DNA from 2 places in the Paenibacillus sp. GCM10027630 genome. Region 2 is predicted to be linked to the other one. Evidence: a T-box and tRNA genes for the amino acid it is inferred to sense, from the RefSeq annotation. Region 2 holds a T-box; the other holds one or more tRNA genes.
What was found. A T-box is a leader RNA that pairs with one kind of tRNA and senses whether it is charged. The one in region 2 lies ahead of ACFQ0C_RS11905 (arginine--tRNA ligase), so its partner is inferred to be a tRNA-Arg.
Positions count from the first base shown of each region.

Region 1: it has a tRNA-Arg gene. The T-box ahead of ACFQ0C_RS11905 (arginine--tRNA ligase) is inferred to sense a tRNA for this amino acid. The anticodon was not compared.

Region 1 is NZ_JBHTGY010000009.1:9,152-17,689, forward strand. It holds gene ACFQ0C_RS04565 (glycoside hydrolase family 88 protein) at 1-954, shown strand, start outside; gene ACFQ0C_RS04570 (sulfatase family protein) at 1,039-2,430, shown strand; tRNA gene ACFQ0C_RS04575 (tRNA-Gly) at 2,792-2,866, shown strand; tRNA gene ACFQ0C_RS04580 (tRNA-Gly) at 2,945-3,019, shown strand; tRNA gene ACFQ0C_RS04585 (tRNA-Leu) at 3,029-3,111, shown strand; tRNA gene ACFQ0C_RS04590 (tRNA-Pro) at 3,120-3,196, shown strand; tRNA gene ACFQ0C_RS04595 (tRNA-Gly) at 3,220-3,293, shown strand; tRNA gene ACFQ0C_RS04600 (tRNA-Arg) at 3,300-3,373, shown strand; gene ACFQ0C_RS04605 (right-handed parallel beta-helix repeat-containing protein) at 4,726-5,742, shown strand; gene ACFQ0C_RS04610 (AraC family transcriptional regulator) at 5,823-6,740, opposite strand; gene ACFQ0C_RS04615 (UDP-glucose dehydrogenase family protein) at 7,048-8,385, opposite strand.
Region 2 is NZ_JBHTGY010000026.1:28,051-36,588, reverse strand. It holds gene ACFQ0C_RS11920 (sensor histidine kinase) at 1-1,304, opposite strand, end outside; gene ACFQ0C_RS11915 (HPr family phosphocarrier protein) at 1,486-1,728, opposite strand; gene ACFQ0C_RS11910 (sensor domain-containing diguanylate cyclase) at 1,985-3,574, shown strand; T-box leader at 3,648-3,862, shown strand; gene ACFQ0C_RS11905 (arginine--tRNA ligase) at 3,915-5,780, shown strand; gene ACFQ0C_RS11900 (hypothetical protein) at 6,011-6,235, shown strand; gene ACFQ0C_RS11895 (DUF1648 domain-containing protein) at 6,250-6,741, opposite strand; gene ACFQ0C_RS11890 (alpha/beta hydrolase family protein) at 6,904-7,794, opposite strand; gene ACFQ0C_RS11885 (carboxymuconolactone decarboxylase family protein) at 7,932-8,267, shown strand; gene solA (N-methyl-L-tryptophan oxidase) at 8,305-8,538, opposite strand, start outside.

The DNA of each region.
Region 1 (8,538 bases), on a different contig from region 2:
AAGGATCCGTTATTCCGCGATGCTGCAGTTAAAACGGTGGAGAGCTTTAGCAACAGACTCCGAACAAATGATTCTATTGATCATCACGATATTGGTTTTCTGTATTCGCTATCGTCCAAAGCTCAATGGATCATCGAAAAGGATGAGGCGGCCAAGGAGCTTACATTGAAGGCGGCGGATAAGCTGATGTCCCGTTGGAGGGCCAAGGGGCAGTTTATCCAAGCATGGGGACCTCTAGGTGATAAGGAACAGGGAGGCAGAATCATCATAGATTGTTTGATGAACTTGCCTCTCCTTTATTGGGCTTCACAAACGACAGGTGATGATAGTTATGCGAAGGCAGCTGTGATTCATGCGGAGAAGAGTATGCGATATTTGGTTAGGGGAGATGATTCGAGCTATCATACCTTTCATTTTGACCAAGAAAGCGGGGAACCTCTTGGAGGCTCAACCGCGCAAGGTTATCGCAATGGATCAACGTGGACAAGAGGGCAGGCGTGGGGAGTATATGGGTTTGCACTATCATACAGATATACGCGTGACCCGTTATATTTGGAAACGTCTAAAAGGATGGCAAAGTACTTCCTGCGGCATCTGCCAGAGGATCAGGTTGCACTCTGGGATATCGATGTGCCGAGTGATCCCGTGCCCTATCGTGACAGTTCTGCTTCGGCCATCGTCTGTGCCGGCTTATTGGAGCTTATAGAGCTGCTGCCTTCCGATGATATTGACCGCGATGAATTGCAGCAAGGATTGGAACGGTCCATGACATCACTTATGACGAAGTATGCGACTATAGGAAATAGGGATTCCGAAGGATTACTCCAGCATGGTTCCTATAGTGTAAGAGGCGGAAATGCACCGGATGACTTCATGATTTGGGGAGATTATTACTATTTGGAGGCGCTTCTTAGACTGGAACGGGGAATGAAAGGGTATTGGTATGAATCCTGACAAGGTAATGATAGCCCAGTGGGTAGAAGGATGGCTTTATCAACATCGCCATAGGCGAAGCGAAATGCCATTGAGGACTGTCCAATGAAAGAAATGACACAGAAACGGCCTAATATTGTTTTTATTCTATCCGACGATCAGGGAGCTTGGGCGATGGGATGTGCCGGTAATTCAGAGATTCGAACTCCGAATTTGGATCGGATTGCTTCGGAGGGAATGAGGTTTTCAAGCTTCTTTTGCACCTCCCCGGTTTGCTCACCGGCACGAGCTTCTTTGTTGACAGGACGAATTCCTTCCCAGCATGGAGTTCATGATTGGATTTGCGAAGATCCGGCAGGAGCTGAATCCCCGGAGTATTTACAGGGACAAATTGGTTACACCGATATTCTGAAGGCTAATGGTTATCATTGCGGGATAAGTGGCAAATGGCATCTTGGCAATAGCTTTCAGGCTCAGAAAGGGTTCTCATACTGGTATGTTCATCAAAGCGGTGGAGGCCCCTACTATAACGCTCCAATGATTAGCAATGGACAACTGCATCATGAGGAAGGGTATGTTACGGATGCAATCACGGATGGCGCACTTCGGTTTCTTGATAAGGTGGACGACTCCCAGCCGTTTTATTTAAGTGTTCACTACACAGCGCCCCACAGTCCATGGGTGAATAATCACCCGAAGGATATAGTCGATTCATATGAGGATTGTCCTTTTACAAGCTGTCCCCAAGAACAACCGCATCCGTGGGCGATTAAAACAACGCCGTGGGGGGATGATACGAAGCAAAATCTGCAAGGCTATTTTGCCGCAGTGACGGCTATGGATCAAAATATCGGACGGATCCTCGACAAGCTGGATAATATGGAAGTGCGCGAAAAGACTTTGATATGCTTTATGAGCGATAATGGGTTTAGCTGCGGTCATCATGGGTTCTGGGGGAAGGGGAACGGCACGTTCCCGCAAAATATGTACGATAGCTCGGTGAAAGTACCGGCTTTATTCAGTCAGCCCGGACGCATACCACAAGGGATCGTCTGTGATGAGTTGGTTAGTGGTTACGACTTTATGCCGACCTTGTTGGAGTATGTTGGTTTGGAAAAGCCGGAGCATGCCGATATATTACCAGGCAAAAGCTTTGTGCCGCTGCTCTTGGGTGAACAGAGTGCCAATGAAAATCCAATTGTTGTTTTTGATGAGTATGGTCCTGTGAGAATGATTCGCACTAAAGAGTGGAAGTACGTGCATCGATATCCGGACGGTCCGCATGAACTGTATGATTTACTTCACGATCCGGAGGAAATTTATAATCTAATTGATTGTAAGACGCAAGCAGAGAAAATTAGCGAAATGAAAGCCTGTCTTGAAAGCTGGTTTGTACGCTATGTTGATCCTGTGTTAGACGGGATGAAAGAGCCGGTGAGCGGAAACGGGCAACTGAATTTGATCGGCCCAGCTGGGAATGGGGAGAAAGCTTTTTAATAGCTTGAAGAGAAGGCAGATAGGGTAAATTGAAATAGTGGTTTGAGCGAAACAATTAAAAGGGTAGATAAATAATTTCATTTGATCTGCTCTTTTAATTTATTATTGACTAACGGTGGCTTGTTTTATTCCACATCATAATTAAAAGGCTGAGCGTTTTCGACCTGCCATGGAGCTGAATAACGACCTGTGGATACTAGCTTGGAAAATTTCTTTGAAAAACATTTGCATTTCGTTAAGAATCCTGATATATTACTACTTGTCGCTAATTTAGCAGAGCGGAAATTACTAGCTCCATATTAGTCATTGGATCTAGCGATTGACCGTGAGGGTGGAAGTCCCTCTACGCGAGTTCTTGTTTGCGGAAGTGGCTCAGCGGTAGAGCATCGCCTTGCCAAGGCGAGGGTCGCGGGTTCGATTCCCGTCTTCCGCTCCAATTATTAAATTTATATGTTGCTTTATTGATGGAATTGTGTTAAAGTATTACATGTGTCTTTGAGAGACTTATTGTTATGCGGAAGTGGCTCAGCGGTAGAGCATCGCCTTGCCAAGGCGAGGGTCGCGGGTTCGATTCCCGTCTTCCGCTCCAATAGCATAAGCCGGTATGGCGGAATTGGCAGACGCGCGCGACTCAAAATCGTGAGGGAAACCGTGGGGGTTCAAGTCCCTCTATCGGCACCATATTACTTCGGGATGTAGCTCAGCTTGGTAGAGCACCTGGTTTGGGACCAGGGGGTCGCATGTTCAAATCGTGTCATCCCGACCATTTTTAAGTTTGTTAATATGCAAGCGGGTGTAGTTCAATGGTAGAACTCCAGCCTTCCAAGCTGGTAGCAGGGGTTCGATTCCCCTTACCCGCTCCATTTTATGTTTCAGTAGCTCAGCTGGATAGAGCAACGCCCTTCTAAGGCGTCGGTCGGGGGTTCGAATCCCTCCTGGGACGTTAGTCAAAAGCCACTAGTGGCTTTTTTTGCGTTTCAGGAGGCTGATGAGAACTCCCGACGAGGGGGGACGTCGAAGCCCGTAGCCATCTTAGTTCGATGGCTACGCAAAGTCTCGCCCATAGGGCGAGCATCCCTCCTGGGACGTTAGTCAAAAGCCACTAGTGGCTTTTTTTGCGTTTCAGGAGGCTGATGAGAACTCCCGACGAGGGGGGACGTCGAAGCACGTAGCCATCTTAGTTCGATGGCTACGCAAAGTCTCGCCCATAGGGCGAGCATCCCTCCTGGGACGTTAGTCAAAAGCCACTAGTGGCTTTTTTGCGTTTCAGGAGGTTGATGAGAACCCCCGACGAGGGGGGACGTCAAAGCACGTAGCCATCTTAGTTCCGATGGCTACGCGAAGTCTCGCCCATAGGTCGAGCATCCCTCCTGGGACGTAAGTCAAAAGCCACTAGTGGCTTTTTTGCGTTTCAGGAGGCTGATGAGAACCCCCGACGAGGGGGGACGTCGAAGCCCGTAGCCATCTTAGTTCCGATGGCTACGCGAAGTCTCGCCCGTAGGGCGAGCATCCCTCCTTGGACGTTTTTTGACACCAGAATTTTAGAAGGTAGAGGTATGGACTCGAACCTATCGAGGCAAATAGATTTCGATGAGCACACGGGTCATCGATCCGGTACGGATAGCCAACCCTATATACAGTATAGGGAAAGGCTCTATTTTGAGGGGAGAGGAATCCATCATAGGCTATGTCTTTGGATCATCTAACATGAATCACGCTGACTAACGGAACATCAAGCCTCTATTGTTTGAAAATCCATCCGATTTCATGAAGTCGCGGAACTACGATGCGTTATTCCGACTTTAATAGACAGAAATGCCATATTTTAAGCAAATAAGAGATCCTAGTTCCGTTTTAGTTGAATATTAGCGTTAAAACGATGAAATAGCGTACCTCATTTCCTTAAGAGAGTGATTTGCAGCTAGGGGATGAAGACACGCCACCGCATTAGCTTTGAAGGTACATAGGGGATACAACAAGCTGATGAGAACTCCCGACGAGGGGGGACGTCGAAGCACGTAGCATAGTTCCGATGGCTACGCGAAGTCTCGCCCATAGGGCGAGTATCCCTCGTGGGACGTTAGTCAAAAGCCACTAGTGTTTTTTTTTGTGTTTCAGGAGGCTGATGAGAACCCCCGACGAGGACGTCGAAGCGCGTAGCCATCTTAGCCTGCCAAGGGTTTGTATTACATGACGATACGTAATGAAATCATATTTCCTCGTAACCAATGGAAAATGTAAGCGGTTTATTGTTGCTATAATAATTTTGCAGGTAAAATTTGAATCGATTAAGGAGTGAATTACATTGACAAATTTATTCGGAAAGGGACGGCTGCAAGGAACAAATTCAAACGATCGCTTGGTATGCTTGGAATTACTGCAGCAATGCTGGTTTCCATGATCAACCCGGTTGCGGCTGCAACAAGGACCATTAATTGCAGTGATGTCACCTGTTTGAAAAACGCGCTAACAAACGCCAAGGCGGGCGATGATATCGTATTGGCCGCCGGTACGACCTTTAAAGATAAATTCGTAGGTACGGCGAGTGGCACCTCCAGTAATCCGATTACTATACGCAGTGCAAGCACAAGCAGCCTTGCAGTGTTGAACGGTGGAGGAACTGGAAGCGGCTACGGCCTCCAAATTACGGGGAATTACTGGGTCATCAAAAATGTAAAGGTAACGAATTCGCAAAAGGGAATTATGCTGGACAACTCCAATAACACCGTAATTGATAACGTAGAGGTCTACAACGTAGGACAAGAAGCGGTTCATTTCCGTGATGGCAGCTCGAACAATGTTATCAAAAACTCCAAAATACATGATACGGGCCTGGCAGATCCGGAATTTGGCGAAGGCGTCTATGTTGGATCGGATAAGGGCAAGTGGAGCACCTATGCAAAGGAGGCGGATAACAACCGTATCACCAACCTGACCTTCGGTCCGAATGTGAGCGCAGAGCATGTGGATATCAAAGAGGGCACTACGGGGACCATTGTTGAGAACAGCACCTTTAACGGCACGGGAATCAGCGGAGCTAATTATGCGGACAGCTTTATTGATGTCAAAGGAAATGATGTGATCATTCGTAAAAACACAGGCAATCGGAATAATAATAGCAAAATTGTCGATGCATTCCAGGTACATCAGCAGGTATCCGGTTGGGGCTTGAACGCTCAATTCCTGGATAATACATTGAATTTGAACACTGCTACGCCATATGTTGTCAATGCTGCCAGTGGCACAACAGCTAAAGCTAGTGGAAATGTACGAGTACCTTCCGGCAATATGTATACAGGCAGTGTAAAATAAGTAGTGTAAAATAAAATATTAGGCCAGACAAAGACCTGCTTTCCATGGCTGAAAGCGGGTCTTTGTCTGGCCTAAGTGAGCTAGGACAGTTCTCCGGTTATCCCGGGACCGGCCGTTTGTGCGGCGCGATAAGAGGAAGGCGTGATTCCGAACTTTTCCTTAAACACCTTGCAGAAATAAGAAAAATTATCGAATCCGACCTCTACTCCGATGCTTCGAATTGGCTGTTCTGTCAATTTGAGCATCATAGCGGCCTGTCTTAGCCTTCTGGAGGTAATATATTCCGAGAGAGCGGTGCCTGTTTCCTTCCGGAATAAATAAGACAAATGATTAGGAGATAGATGGACGAGCCTGGCTAGCGTCTGCAGCTCGAATTTATCGGAGAAGTGACCTTCGACCCAGTCTAAAATTTGCTTGATGGCGGGAGAAATTCGCTCGTAGTATTCTATATGGGGTCCTGTGGAGCCGCCTAAACGGCGGTTGCTATGCTCATAAACTTGCTGGAGATAATGCAGAATTTGAAGCAGAACCAGAGTGTTTTCTTCCATGCTGTAAGACGCGTTCGATCGTTGGCCGAACCTCGCGGCTACACCTGAGAAATAGTCGCTTACCTCGGCGGGGTTTGGCACTTGTACAACTTGAGGGGAGTGGGAGTTTTTCCATAAAGTTTCTATAAAGCGTACCAGGAAGTCGAAAGGCTTGAAATAATCCCACAGCAGGGCAGGCTCGAATAAAAACATGGAACGGATGTAAGGGTTTTCGGCATTAATATTCATTTGTACCTGGTGCTGCTGATAGGGCTTGTAATATAAAAGAGTTCCCGGTTGGATAATGTACCTTTGTTGATTTAGTACAACATGGCCACATCCTTCATGAACATAGATAATTTCAAGTCCTGGATGGGAATGCCTCACTTCCCGGAAGCTTGCGGTGCGGTCGAGTGTCAAGGAGATTTGTGCTGGAAAACGGGTTATATTCAAGTAATTATCGATTCGCATGACAATACCCCCAAAAATCAAGTCATAACGAAAATAAATCCTAATGCCGCTATAAGCGAATTGTAAGAAGGACAAATAAATGCAAACGATTACAATCCAATAATAACCATTTTGAATTTCCAGACAAGGATTTTTTTTATGTGTTTTTGTTATTTTATTAGGTTTACACAAGAAAAAGAAATATAACTCCCTGTGACTATTCCCTCCATGGCTCTAGGCCTCAGTCGGGGCCGCGGCCTAAGGCATAGATGTTCATGTAACGGCGTTTTTTAAATGATACCGACAAGTGACTTTCTTGAGTTTCAGACTAAGATAATTTCCCAAGACCGATTCCATCGTACTGAAAGCCAAGCTCCTGCAATGTTTTCTTATCCAGGAAATTTCGGGTATCCAAAATATAAGGATGCCTCATGGATAGGAAAATTTTCGGCCAATCGAGCTTTATGTAACACTCCCAGTGTGTTAACAAAACCAATCCGTCTACTCCTTGTGCAGCTTCTTCGCCATTATTGCAGTATGTTATGGGCAAATCTCCATTTAAAGCGCTAAACATAGGCATTCCCATGGGGTCATGAACGTGGATGGCCGCACCTAATTCAATCAGTTTCTTAATAATAACCGTTGCTTGAGTGGCTCGGGCATCATCTGTATCCGGTTTGAAGGTTAAGCCCAGGATAGCGATAGTTTTTCCACGAAGATCTCCTAATTGACGTACGATTTTGTCCACACAATACAAATGCATGTTCAGGTTGGCGGTGATCGCGGCGCTTACTATGGAAAGCTCAGAGCCATATTTAAAGCTCGTTGCGAGCAGCTCGGCGGTATCTTTGGGGAAACAGCTTCCGCTCCACCCGCTGGATACTTGCAGAAATTTACTTCCAATCCGAGAATCCAAGCCCATTCCTTTTGCGACATCGGGTACATGCGCATTCAAGGCCTCGCACAGCTTCGCAACCTCGTTGATATAACTGATTTTTACTGCTAAAAAAGCATTTGACGCGTACTTTATCAGCTCTGCGCTTTTTGCATCTGTCTCGAAATAAACGACTTGGTCAGCTGAATTTAGCTGGATGAGAGGCTCATACAATAATCGCATCTGCTTTCGCGCTCTTTCGTTACTGGTTCCAATGACAATCCGATCGGGTGTCACTACATCCTCCAGCGCAAATCCTTCCCTCAAAAATTCCGGGTTACTGACTACGGCAAAATCTTGTTCCGCTTGCAAGCCGGATTCTTCCTCCAATATCGAGGTTACCAAATCTGCAGTGCCAACAGGAACGGTAGATTTATTAACTATTACCGTAAATTTACCCGGGTTTAAGGCCATGCCAATTTGTTTAGCTGCCGTCTTAATATAGGTTAAATCTGCCGTTCCATCCGCTAGGGAAGGAGTGCCTACACATATGAATACGATATCAGCCTCTTTGATGGGTTCATAGGTGGAGACGGCAAATAAAGTACGACCTGCAACTTGCTGTATCAATGACTCCAATCCAGGCTCGTAAAGGGAGCTTTTCCCCGCATTGATCATCTCCACCTTATTTGAATCAACGTCAATAACTACCGTATGGTAGCCCAACGCAGCAAAAGCAACCGAAGTGACACTACCTACATATCCGCAGCCAATGCATACCACATTCTTCATCCTCATGTTCCTTTCCAGATGTCTTTATTAGGAAGGCAAAACTATCAAATTTTACCTTGTGATAATAAGTTATGAAGATAGATTCAAATGGTATAGACAAGTAGATTAGTAGATTCGCCGTTCCTTAACAAATAATTAATCATATTTTATTAG
Region 2 (8,538 bases):
CCGATTTCCTCTTCGATTGTAATGTATATCCCTCCCCTGTTGAATGTAAAAGAGAGCAGTTTAGTAAGCGATTCGGTCATTTTCTGAATATGCTGGGACTTGGCCATAACCGCCATCAGCTTGATTGTATTTAACGTATTTAATAGAAAATGAGGGTTAATTTGCGATTGTAGCGCAGCAATCTCCGCGTGTTTCTTCTGCCTTTCCTTCTCTTCGACATCCAGAATCAATTCTTTCATCCGCAGCACCATCTGATTGAAGGTTTTGGACAACAAAAATATTTCCATTGGACCGCGCTCTGCGATCTGCACGTTCAAATTTCCGGTTTTCATTACATTCATTTGCTTGACCAATGAGAGAATCGGCTTAACTATGTAGGATACGATAAGGACAGAAATGAGCAGGAAAATAATTATGCCAATCGAGCCTATCCAAATGGTTTGTTCATAGACACCCTTCACCTTTTTGATAAACCGCTCGTAAGGAATGATTCGGATATACTTCCATCCTAATTTCGAAGTCAAATAAACGACGAATGATTCCTTCTGATTAATTTCAGCGACATAATAGCCCGCTTCCTCTTTCTGTGCCCTCAACAAATACGGATCTTCGAAAACCCCTTTGTAACCCTCAGTATTTCCAGACACTATGAAGGAAGCGTTTTCATTTAGAACAAGCAGTTCACCCGACTTCGATACCTGGGACTCCAGATGCTGCTGCAAAATATTGTCATTAAAAACAAACAGAATCAAATCAATATCAGCAAAGGATGGGCCGTCGTCTCCTGGGGCAACTACAGCCGTGAAGGAGGATTTCATATCCGTGTCAGCTAGAAATACTTGCTCTTGAACGTCAAATAAATGTACTTTATTTTTTGATTGCAGCATCTCGCTATACCATGGGGTTTGCCTGATTTCTTTCTCATTTAAATTAAGATTTCGCTGATAATAATAGGCTCCTTGATTTTTACGAAAAAAAACAATCGAAATCAAATCAGGCCCATAATGATGGAAATAATTGGACAATTGCTGATCAAGCTTCTGCTTATAGGTAGGGCTCTCCAATAAATCTTTAGCTGTAAGGATTTGAGAGATACTTGCGCTAACTTCATGATCTTTAAGAAGTGACGCTATCGTCTTCTTGATTCGGCCTACTTCATTATCTACAGTAGAGGAGACAAGCTCAAGTGTCGTTGTCGCACGTGAAGTGATGGTTTCCATTAAAATGGAGTGATACAAAGTCACAGATATAACGGTTATTAGAAATATCGGCAGCAAAATCATAATAAAAAATGAAACAAACATAATTTTTGATATGCTCCATCGACTGGATCGAGCACGAGAAAACCAGGCAGCTAACTTGAATAACAAATTTGCTCCTCCAATCTTGAAAAAAACCTCCGAACGCACTATATAAGTGGCCGGAGGCTTATTTTGTTATAACAAACTTTATACGTTTTCAGCGGAGCTGAACAGCTAAATCAATCTAATTGACAGTTACTGACAGATGATGCTTTTTAAAAACTTCAGTCATCTCCGCCTTTGCTTCTGCTTCATCAAGACCGTGAATCTCCAGTCTGTAGTGCTGATCGTTCAACAAAGTAATGCTTAACCCCAATATACTCTTTGCGTCTATAATTTTATTGTCTAAACAGATAACAATGCTTGATCTAAACTGGGAGGCCTTCTGATTTATTTCCACAATTGCCTTAGTATCCAAACCGCTCATCTAAATCCCTCCAATTTTAGGATGCCTTTCGCTTAAATATCGCAAAAGCCTTATAAAGCGCTTTCATTATATCATTAAATATAAAATATAATAGTTTAACCAAATTAACAATAATAACTTCATTTAGTACGTTTTGTTCATAAAATTCACGAATGCTTAATCTATAAATAGCCCCAATATATGCTACAATGGGGTTTTATTGGTTATGTGCTGTAATCTAAACTCAACACAAGGGAGCATTTGACATTTGATACCTATGCTGCACGAAATAAAAGCAACTCAACAGAAAAAGATTAGCCTTGCCACACTTTTAACAGGCTTGGTCTCCCTGTCTGTCCTTTTGACTTTAACCATTCTTCTCATAGCATCCTATCAATCAAGCAAAAAATCACTAATAGATACTACGCTCACTTTGAATCTTACAAACGCAAGCAAAATGAGTCAGACGATAGATTCTTTGTTTAAATCCATGAGGAGCAGCCTGCACAAATCCGCAATAATCTTTTCAAATATAAACTTGATGAACGCAGATGAAGTCTATTCTAATCTGGAATTGATACGTTATAGCAGCAACTATTTTAATTCCATTGCCCTGGTAGATGAAACGGGACTTGTTCGAAGTGTGTCTCCGAAATCCATCGGTACTGCAGGCAAATATATAACAACAGAAGAGGCGAAAACCGCATTGGAGTTACACAAGCCCTACCTTTCCAAGCCTTACATAGCCACAACTACCGGACGTCTTCTCGTATTTATGAGCGAGCCCATATATGATATGAACGGTACTTACCGGGGATATATTGGTGGAACTATTTATCTTCAAGAGGACAATATTTTGAATATGATTTTCGGGAGCAACCCAACCGATAAAATAGGTTCTTATTTTTATATCGTGCAATCCGACGGTCGTATATTGTTCCATCGCGACACGAATCGGATAGGCGAGGATATTAGCGCCAACCAAGTCGTTCGGAAGCTTATTCAGGGTCAAAGCGGACACGAACAAATGGTCAACTTACATGGAGAAACGTTGCTGGCAGGATACGTGAAGGTTCCGGAAAACGACTGGGGCGTAGTTGTGGTGTCGCCTATCAACGTCGTATATGACCAACTGAAACATCATATCAATGCCGTTCTTTTGTATATGATGCTTCCTTTTTTAATATTGCTGCTAGTAGTCATAGGCTTTGCACGCAAGCTGGCCAAACCCTTCGTAGGCTTGGCTGACCTCGTGAGCAAAATCGGTAGAGAAAAAGTCGAAGTCCCTGAAATAAAACACCATTGGAATAGAGAGGCGGATTTGTTAACAAAATCAATTAGGTATGCTTTATCGGATATAAAAAAACAGACGGACCAATTGACGCATGAGGCGATGACAGATCCATTAACCGGGTTAACAAACCGAAGAACGCTCGAAATCATCATGCATCAATGGATGGAGGAGCAGACCCCTTTCTCTATAATTATTATGGATATTGATAGATTTAAATCCATTAATGACACCTACGGTCATCAAGCCGGGGACGAAGTATTAAAGCATTTTGCACAAATTATTACTTCCACAGTACGGCCGGGTGATGTATGCTGTCGTTTCGGAGGTGAAGAATTTATTGCCCTTATATCGCATGCCGCTATTGATGAGGCTTTTCTTGTGGCAGAACGAATTCGCCATACGTTGGAAAAAAATATCCATCCTATCGGCCATCCTATTACGGTCTCACAGGGTATCGCACACTATCCTTCACACTCCGCGTCTGCAGAAGAGCTGATCCATATGGCCGACCAAGCCTTGTATAAGGCTAAGCAATCGGGAAGAAACCAGACCCATATAGCCAAATTTAGGTAAAATCACGGTTGATTTTTTCTGAAATGCGGGTATACTGATAAAAAGCTTTTTTATTCGAGCCATAAAATTTCATAATCCTTCGATGATTGGGACAGTAATTATTGACAATAGTTCAAGCGAGCCGGGATAGTGAGAGCCGGTACGGAGTCATTAATGAAACGGACCCATGAGATGATCTTCTGAACGGTAAGTAGGAAGATCCGGCTAAGACCGTTATCTTTGGAGTGGTTAAACCTCGGTTTAACAACAAGAGTGGTACCGCGAGTGCTGTAAGCCTTCGTCTCTTATTAGAGATGAGGGCTTTTTTGCGTTAAAAAGACTATTATTCAGGAGGGGTATTATGTTAAATCAACTGTTAGCTACTCATATTGAAGCGGCGGTAACCAAGCTGTTGGATGAGCTCGATCTTCCACAAGCTTCACCCATCAAAGTTATCATTGAACAACCATCCCATATCGAGCATGGCGATTACTCCACCAACATAGCTATGCAGCTGGCGAAGGTACTGCGCAAGCCCCCGATGCATATAGCACAGCTCCTGCAAGCAAGGCTGGAGCAGGACGGTTTCATTGAAAACAGGGTGTATAAAATCGAGATAGTCCCGCCCGGATTTATCAACCTGTTTATAAGCTGGAAGCAGTGGGCACACCATCCCCTTGCCGCAGCTGAAGTGTCCCCCGGACTTAAAGTCGTCATTGAACATACATCCATTAATCCGAATAAATCGGCGCATATCGGGCATTTAAGAAATTCCTGTATTGGCGATACATTGGTGAGGCTGCTGCAAAGAGTCGGCTATCAGGTCGAGGTTCATAACTACATCGATGACCTTGGCAATCAGCTAGCGGATACGGTTGTCGGCCTTCTTCATACTCCGCTGCAAAAGGAGCATGTCCGTTTCGGCGATTATTGCTGGGATATTTATTCTGCGATTAATAAAGAATACCAAGCTAACTCGAAGCTGACGGAACAACGCGCACATGTGCTCCACAATCTGGAGGAAGGCAACAACAATTTAGCATGGGTCGGCATGCTGGTAGCGGAACGAATTGTCCGCGAGCATATTGAGGAAATGAAGCCATTCGGAATTGATTATGATTTGTTAGTATGGGAAAGCAACATTGTCAGAGAAGGATTCTGGTCATCCGCGTTTGCGCTTTTGCAGCAAACCTCACTTTTTTATGAAGAATCGGAAGGGAAATTGGCGGGCTGCTGGGTGTTAAAACAACCGTCTTCTACAGGAGAAGAGGAGGAGTCGGAGCATAGCGCGGATAAAGTTCTAGTCCGTTCTAACGGCATCTTGACCTACACTGCCAAAGATATCGCTTATCACTTATGGAAGTTCGGGCTGCTGGAAAAAGATTTTAGGTACAAAAAGTTTAGCGAGGGCTTGTGGACAACCTATACAGCAGGCTCGAAGGAAGCATTCGGTAACGCCGATCTTGTGATCAACGTAATTGATCATAGGCAGGAATATCCGCAAATGATGGTCAAGCAGGCTCTTGAGGCATTAGGCTACTCCGAACAAGCAGCCCAGCTGCGTCATGTCAGCTATGGAGTTGTTTCCCTAAGTCCTGGATCGGCCGCAGAGCTAGGCATCGATACAACAGACAAGAAAACATCGTACGCCATGTCCGGGCGGCAAGGAATTGGCATCAAAATCTCCCATCTGCTTGATTTGATGGAAGGCGTTGTGGAAGAGAAGCGCTCGGATAAAACCGGCATCTCCAGCAGGACCATCGCAGCCGCGGCGATTCGGTACTACTTGCTTCGTTTTAACCTGCACACCGAGGTGGTATTTGATCTGCAGCAGGCTACTGAAATATCGGGTAATTCAGGCGTATATTTAATGTATTCGTATGCACGTGCCGTCAGTCTTATCAACAAAGCGGAGCAAGAGCTGCATATCGTACCGGCCGTGCCCGGGGACTTCCCTGAGATGGAGAAAGCAGAATATGCTCTGCTTAGACATCTTGCCAATTGGCAAGATACATTAATTGCCGCCAGCCGCGAGCTGACGCCAAATTCGATCTGCAGCTATGCATTCGATCTGGCAACGCTGTTTAACAACTTTTATGCTGTCTGTCCGATTCTTAAAGCGGATGATGAGAGGAAGAAATTCCGCGTGTGGCTCACCTCAATATTCAAACAAACACTAGGTGATGCTCTGAATGTTCTTGGTTTACCGGCCCCGGATCGTATGTAAACTATAGACGGCATTTAAGCCTGTAATGCTTGCCTTCTCGTCAATAGCTTGTGGATAACTACAACTGTGGATATGTTGATAATATTTTCAAAGATATGCACAATAAAGGATGGTGCTATGTTGATAATGTGGATATCCATGTGGATAAATAATCTGCCCTATCATGTAGCACCCTTCACTGAAGGTATCCTATCTATTACGTCGAATAATGTTGGATGAGGTGACTAAACATGTCAGAATCAAAAGCTCTTTGCTCCGATACAGAGCTATTCGCTGCAGCCTTGTTCCAGCTGCAAGTGTCCGTTTGGGAGCGCACGGCTGATGATATTCCTGTCAGAGTTGAGGATGGCGGTACTATTGAGCGAATTACGCCCGTCAGCGTCAAAATAAATGGAATTTATTATGTGCGAAGCGAATGTGAATTTCGAGTTGATAGGAGCGGAATTAAGTCCTAGCTTGCCCTTGTGCATCATTTTAATTTTATGGTTCGATAGATATAGAAAATAATAGTTAGCACAACGAGGGCTAGAATGACATAGATAAAGACTCCAAGATCGTTTATCTTGTCTGCTGCCACTTCTACCGATTTCCACAATAAGTAACTGAACAAGACTGCAATCTCTACCTTTAACCAGCTCAGCAGCATTTTTGCGTTTGTATATTGCCTTTGGGCATTGCTTTCTGTGATCTCACTGAGATAATTAAAAGAATGAGGAAATTTACTTAAAACTGTGAGTCCAATATAGATAACTATAGAAATAATTGGCAGTATAAATAAAGTCCCTTTCCCTCCCCAGCCATCTACCTTCCCGGAACCGTTAAAATGAGTCGGTATTTGGGCAGGCAGCTTCGGCCACTCTACGAATAAGTAAGCTATGGACGATAGGATCACAGCAATTGAAATAACATCATGCAATACCTCCAGGTTAGTTTTCGGAATAGAAAGTATGGGCCGCTTCATAAATAATCCCCCTTTTTATCAAATTTCTTTTGGGTCTATCTGCATTTACTGTAACCGCCGCGGGACATTTAATCAACCAAGTGCCCTTGTTTATCCTCGAGATGTGCAAACAATCCCGCCCCCTAAGAGGCGAGATTAAACTCACGATGCTATATGCTGCCACTAGTCGGCAGTAGGGGGAAGGTCTTTCAAGAAATCTGCCGTGAGCTGAATAGCTTCCTCCAATTGATCAGTCGTTCCGACAAAAGGATGCACAGCGCCGAACGTATGCGTTCCCTCGGCAATCGTAACGCAACGATGCTGGGGAGCAGCTTGCCGCAGCGTTTCAAAGCCGGCCTGAAGCCTATCGGAATCCCTGTTTCCCTGAAGCTGCAAAACAGGGATGCCCAACGCTGATAGCCTTTCAGGAATATGATAGCGTGACCGATGCTCAGCCAAATCCTCATAAAAGCCACGCCGGATCGGCATCTGCTGCTTCGTCCTCGCATTAGCTACATAAGCGACACCATGCTCCGCAATGACAGCCTTGAAGGCATCATCAAATAAATCTGGATTAGCATTGCCATTCCAGGTGACTACCGCCTTAACTTCAGGATGCTCGCTCGCAAAGAGAATGCTGTTCCCTCCTCCACGGCTGTGCCCAAGCAAATAAATACGCTGTAAATCCGCTCGCTCCCCTTCCGGCAGCTGCTTATCCAATAGCGCTTGAAGAAGAAGGCTCAAGTCGGCCTGTTCACGGGAATAAGTGTTGAAAGAAAATTTATCCAGTTCGTCAAAATCAGTCTCATTAACTCCGTTGCACGAGAAATTAAACGTTACAACAAAGAAACCTCGCTCGGCAAACTGTGAAGCCGCGTAAGGAAAAAAGCCCCAATCCTTAAACCCTTTAAACCCGTGGCTTATAAGAAGTACCGGCTTGGGTGACAACGAATCATCGCCTGGCTCTTGCTGAAATCTAACTTCCCCCCGTATGTACAGAGCCTCTCCCTTCTCGGTAGGCAGCTTACCCGCATTCAATATAAAAGAATGTGCTTCAACAGCTGCATTCAGCATAACTTCACTCCTCATTATTTGAATTAGAAAATGTAATTATAATATTTAAATTGTAACATATTGACCTAAATTGATAAAGTATTACAATTATTATTGTGGGAAATATTTCAATTATTGTGAGAGGAGCTTATATGCCTATGAAAAACCCCGATTTCGAATTTTTTGCTGAGCAATTCCCTGAGGTTGCCGATCAATTCCGCAGCCTGCACCGCTCTGTCATTGCCCAATCGGCATTAGATCCAAAAACACAGCAGCTCATTTATATTTCCAACTTGGCCGCTCTTGGCTACGCTCCCGCCATTAAATCCCACCTGCCTTTAGCCATTAAAGCAGGGGCCTCCAAGGATGAAATACTGGCTGCATTGTTAACCAGCATACCCGCAGCCGGTCTTGTACCTGTTCTTCCAGTACTAAAGGAGGTTGCGGAAACGCTTGACGAGCTGCTGACGCAAACGGAAACCTCTGTTAGTTAGCAGCGTTAGGAACCTGTGATCCTAACCGGCCGTTACATTATAACGACCGTTGAAATGCAAAGGAAGACAAATCACAGTAGCTCCGTCCCACTGCCAGCAGTTGGCTCAAAGCTTCACCGATCGAGCTGCTGAATTTAAAGCCATGGCCTGATCCGCCGCCAGCAAACCAGATGCCCGGACGCTCCGGGAGCTCCCCTATCAAGAAATGTTCACCCGGAGCGTTCTCATATAAGCAGGTTCCCCCCTTGGATAAGCTTCCCACCTTCGGCAA